DNA from 2 places in the Micromonospora sp. NPDC048868 genome. Region 2 is predicted to be linked to the other one. Evidence: riboswitches for the same ligand, from Rfam matches in the RefSeq annotation. Region 2 holds a riboswitch; the other holds the start of a gene.

Region 1 (2,194 bases), on a different contig from region 2:
AGGCCCCGGCTGCCCGGCACCCGGGCGCTGACCGCCTTGCCGAGCAGCACGTAGCCGGCCCAGCCGACCGCGACGGCCACGCAGCACAGCAGCCCCAGCCGGTCCATTCCCGTCCCGCCGAGCCCGCTGATCAGCAGCACGCCGCCGCCGGCCAGCGCCGCCCATGCCACGTCGGCGAGGCGGCGGCTGCCGGCGAGCGACACCAGCAGCGGCCCGGCGAAGCCGATGGTGACCGCGACGCCCAGCGGCACCCGGTGCAGGGCCGCGTAGAAGGCGAGGTTCATGACCGCCAGGGCCAGCCCGAACGCCCCGACCAGACCGGCGGTACGCCAGCCCAGGCGCAGCCCCGGCCGGACCAGGACCAGCAGGATGAGCGCGGCGAAGCCGAGCCGCAGCGTGGTGGTGCCGCCGGCGCTGGTGCTGCCGAAGAGCTGCTTGGCGACGGCCGCCCCGACCTGGGTGGAGAGCATGCCCAGCAGCATCAGCAGCGGGGGCGGCACGGCCCGGGGCTGGCCCAGCGCGACGCTCAGTCGGGTCGCCGGTCGGCCGGCCGGCAGCGGGCGGGAGGAGAGTGCGTACACCCGGACCACAGTGGCCGTGGACGGTGCTGCCCGCGACCGGATTTTCACGCCCGTGTCGCCTCCCGTCACGGGCCGGACGGCGCTAGCATCCCCGACGGCACGATCATGTGAGGTGCCCCGCGCGAGCGGGGAGAATCGGGAAGCCGGTGTGAATCCGGCACGGGCCCGCCGCGGTGACCGGGGAGCCACCGTCCACGCGTACGCGCAGCCACTGGCCCGTCCGGGCCGGGAAGGCGGACGGCCAGGCGTCGATCCGGGAGTCCGAAGACCGGCCTCGCGTCCGGTGCCCGCGTCCGGCGTGGCGTGGGCCGAGCGCAGCGGGAGCCTGCCTTGGATCTGTACGACGTCATCCACCGCCGCCGGGACGTACGCGCCCAGTTCACCGGCGCGCCGGTGCCCGAGGAGACACTGCACCGGGTGCTGGCGGCGGCGCACGCCGCGCCGAGCGTCGGCTACTCGCAGCCCTGGGACTTCGTCCTGGTGCGCGACCCGGAGCTGCGCCGCCGGTTCCACGAGCACGTCCGCACCGAGCGGAACACGTTCGCCGCGACGCTCGACGGGGAGGCGGCCGAGCGGTTCGCCCGCATCAAGATCGACGGCGTCCTGGAGTCGACGCTGTCCGTGGTGGTCACCCACGACCAGGACCGGGGCGGCCCCGCCGTGCTCGGCCGGCACGCCATCGCCGACACCGGGCTCTACTCGACCTGCCTCGCCATCCAGAACCTCTGGCTCGCCGCCACCGCCGAAGGGCTCGGGGTGGGCTGGGTGTCGTTCTACCGCGAGCCCTGGCTCGCCGAGCTGCTCGGCATCCCCGACGGGATCCGGCCGGTGGCGTGGCTCTGCCTCGGGCCGGTCACCCACTTCGAGGCGGTACCCGACCTGGCCCGGCACGGCTGGCGGCGGAAGCGCCCCCTGGCCGACGCGATCCACCACGACCGCTGGGCGGCACGCTGACCCGCCCGGGGCGTCCCGTTACGGGCCGACGGGGCGCACCTCACGTACACCTGCGGACTTGTCACCGCCGACCGGTTTGCGGGGGCTCCTGCCGGGAAGTCGGTACGGGTGCGAGCACTCTTGACGAAGATCGAGCAGGCATCCGGCCTGGACCGGGTCGGCGACCGGTTGCAGCGCGCGGTCCAGGCCACCCTCCGACCGCAGCGGGTCCGCGACCTGCTGCACGGCGTCTGGCTGGGCCATCCGCTGCACCCGGCGATGGTGCAGGTGCCGGTGGGCGCGTGGATCAGCACGGCGGTGCTGGACCTGATGCCGGGGCAGCGCCGGGCCGCCGCCACGCTGTGCGCGGTGGGCACCGTCAGCGCCCTCCCGGCCGCGGTCACCGGCCTCAACGATTGGGCGGCACTGGCTCGCGACCAGCGCCGGATCGGCCTGGTGCACGCCGCGTCCAACAGCGTCGGCCTGGCGTTCTACGCCGGCTCGGTGGCCGCCCGGATGACCGGCCGGCACAACCTCGGCCGTACGCTCGGCTTCCTCGGGCTCGGCGCGGCCAGCATGGGGGCGTACCTCGGCGGGCACCTGGCGTACAAGCAGGGCGCGCAGGTCAACCAGAGCATCTCCGAGCTGCACCGGATGAGCGACGGCTGGCACTCGATCGC
Region 2 (2,194 bases):
GAGGCGGCGTCGCGCGCGGCGGCGGCGTGGGCCGGGGCGGGTGCGGCCACGACAGTCAGGGGTACGGCGGTGAGCGCGGCGATCGTCGCCGCGGTGGCGGCGACGACGCCGGCGCCGAGACGCCGGGAACGGGACCGGGACATGAGGGGTGCCTTTCGCAGAGCGGTCGGTGGAAGCTCCGGAAAGCACCCGGGGACAGCGACACCCCGCTCGCGTGATGCGATGAGCGGGGTGGAACGGACCTCGGTGGCCCGGACTTCACCCTGTAAACCTCGACAGTGGAAGCCGCTCGTCCCGGGCGAGGCATTCCGGCTCGCGAGGCCGGGGCCTCGCTCACGGTTGCGGGTCAGCGCCGGCTTCGCACCGGCTTCCCCCCACTCGGGACGTATGCAGTTGTGGCCCGGCGTGCACCGGGTGCCGACACCGTACCGCCCGCACGTCGCGCGACGCCAGGGAGGTGGCCGACACCCGGTGCACCACTGCGGTCACACCCGGTGTGCGGCCACGGTCAGGGCGCGGCGATGCTCGGCGGGGCGCCCGCGCCGAACGACCAGCCCTCGACGGTGCCCGGGGCCGGGTTGTAGCTGCTCGCGCCGGACGTGCTGTAGGACCAGGCGCCGCCGCTGGGGGCATGCCAGTACGACCAGTACGCCGTCGCGGGCGGGGTGTTGACGCACGGATCGGCCGTGGCGGTCGGCTTGCCGTTGATCCGGCAGGCGAACGCCAGCCCCCAGCGCTGGGTGCCGGTCACCGTGAAGCCGGCGCCCTGGAGGGCGGCCAGCCCGGTGGCCGGGTCGCCCGGAGCACAGCCGACCTGGACGCCACCGCCGAGCGCGGCGAAGTCGACCACGACGGTGACGCCGGAGGTGCCGGTGCAGGCCGCGGCGTACCCGGCCCGGGGGGCGGGTTCGACGGCGGTGAGGGCGACGGCGGCGACGGCGGCTGCCAACAGGCCGGCGAGCCGGGTGCGGACGGTGGATCGGTGACGGAACACGGTTCCTCCTGGAATCGGTGGAGCGACGGGACGGGTCACGGGCAGGCGGGGACCGGCGTGCCCGGGGCGGCGAAGGCGAACACCGCGTCGAGGGTGAGGCCCTGGTCGGGGTAGGTGACGCCGTCGAAGACGACCTCGAGGCGTTCGCCGGCGACGAGTTGCCGGGCCAGCCAGCCGGCCGCGGCCTCCGACCGGCCGTCCCCGGCAGGCGAGGTGGGGGAGGCGTGGGCGGATGCCGGTGCGGCGAGGGTGAGGGTGGCGAGGGTGAGGGCGGCGAGCACACCGCGGAACAGGGTGAGCAGGCGGTGCCGGCTCAGGCGGACGACCATCGGAAGCGCCTTTCCGGCCCGGCGGTCGTCAGAAGCCCGGCCACCCGCCGCAGCGCGGGGGTCGACCGGGACTCCGACCCGTGGGCCACGACGGGTGGGGAGCGGATTCTGCGCGTACGTCGGGTATTCGGGCTCGCCGTCGGAGGTGCATCTCGACGGCCTACCGTTGCGGGCCAGCGCCGGAATTCGACCGGACTTCCCCCGCACGCACGCGCGTTGGTTGAGTTGTGGCGCCAGTCTGGAGTGGAGGGACGCCGGATGTCAATGCGTGATCGGCTGCGCGCGTCCGGTCATGGTCCGGTGGTCGGTCAGGGCAGGAGCTCGACGTACCCGTCGGTCGCGTGCAGGCGAATCCGCTGTCCGTTTCGGATCAGCCGGGTCGCCTGCGCCACCCCGACGAGGGCGGGCAGGCCGTACTCCCGGGCGACCACCGCCCCGTGGGTCATGAGGCCGCCCACCTCCGTCACCAGTCCCGCGATCGCGACGAACAGGGGCGACCAGCTCGGGTCGGTGTAGGCGGTGACCAGGATGTCGCCCGGTTCGAGGTCGGCCTCGGCCAGGTCCAGGACGACGCGGGCCCGTCCCTCGACGGTCCCGCCGGAGACCGGGAGGCCGGCCAGCGCGCCGGCCGGCACGTCCTCGCGCCGGTACGCGCCGGCGATGCCCTCGCCCTCCGACGTGAGCACCCGGGGCGGGGTGAGCGTCCGGTACGACCTGAACGCGTCCTTGCGCCGCTGGATGAGCTGGTCGTCCACCTCGTGCGTACGCACGACGTCGTGGAGCTCCTGGAACGTCAGGTAGAAGATGTCCTCCTGCTCCGGGAGCACGTGGGCCCGCACGAGGCGCTCGGCCTCTCTCAGCAGGGCCTGCT

Evidence for each region. A riboswitch is a leader RNA that binds a small molecule or an ion and turns the genes downstream of it on or off. The one in region 2 is predicted to bind cobalamin.
Region 1: linked by a shared signal. The riboswitch ahead of bluB (5,6-dimethylbenzimidazole synthase) and the one ahead of ACGFNF_RS19655 (hypothetical protein) in region 2 are both predicted to bind cobalamin.

What each region holds. Positions count from the first base shown of each region.
Region 1 is NZ_JBICUN010000010.1:32,421-34,614, reverse strand. Features, by position in the region: gene ACGFNF_RS17640 (DMT family transporter) at 1-581, opposite strand, end outside; cobalamin riboswitch at 675-873, shown strand; gene bluB (5,6-dimethylbenzimidazole synthase) at 912-1,535, shown strand; gene ACGFNF_RS17630 (Rieske 2Fe-2S domain-containing protein) at 1,644-2,194, shown strand, end outside.
Region 2 is NZ_JBICUN010000012.1:58,139-60,332, reverse strand. Features, by position in the region: gene ACGFNF_RS19665 (cell wall anchor protein) at 1-143, opposite strand, end outside; cobalamin riboswitch at 303-373, opposite strand; gene ACGFNF_RS19660 (hypothetical protein) at 509-994, opposite strand; gene ACGFNF_RS19655 (hypothetical protein) at 1,030-1,323, opposite strand; cobalamin riboswitch at 1,424-1,556, opposite strand; gene rph (rifamycin-inactivating phosphotransferase) at 1,632-2,194, opposite strand, start outside.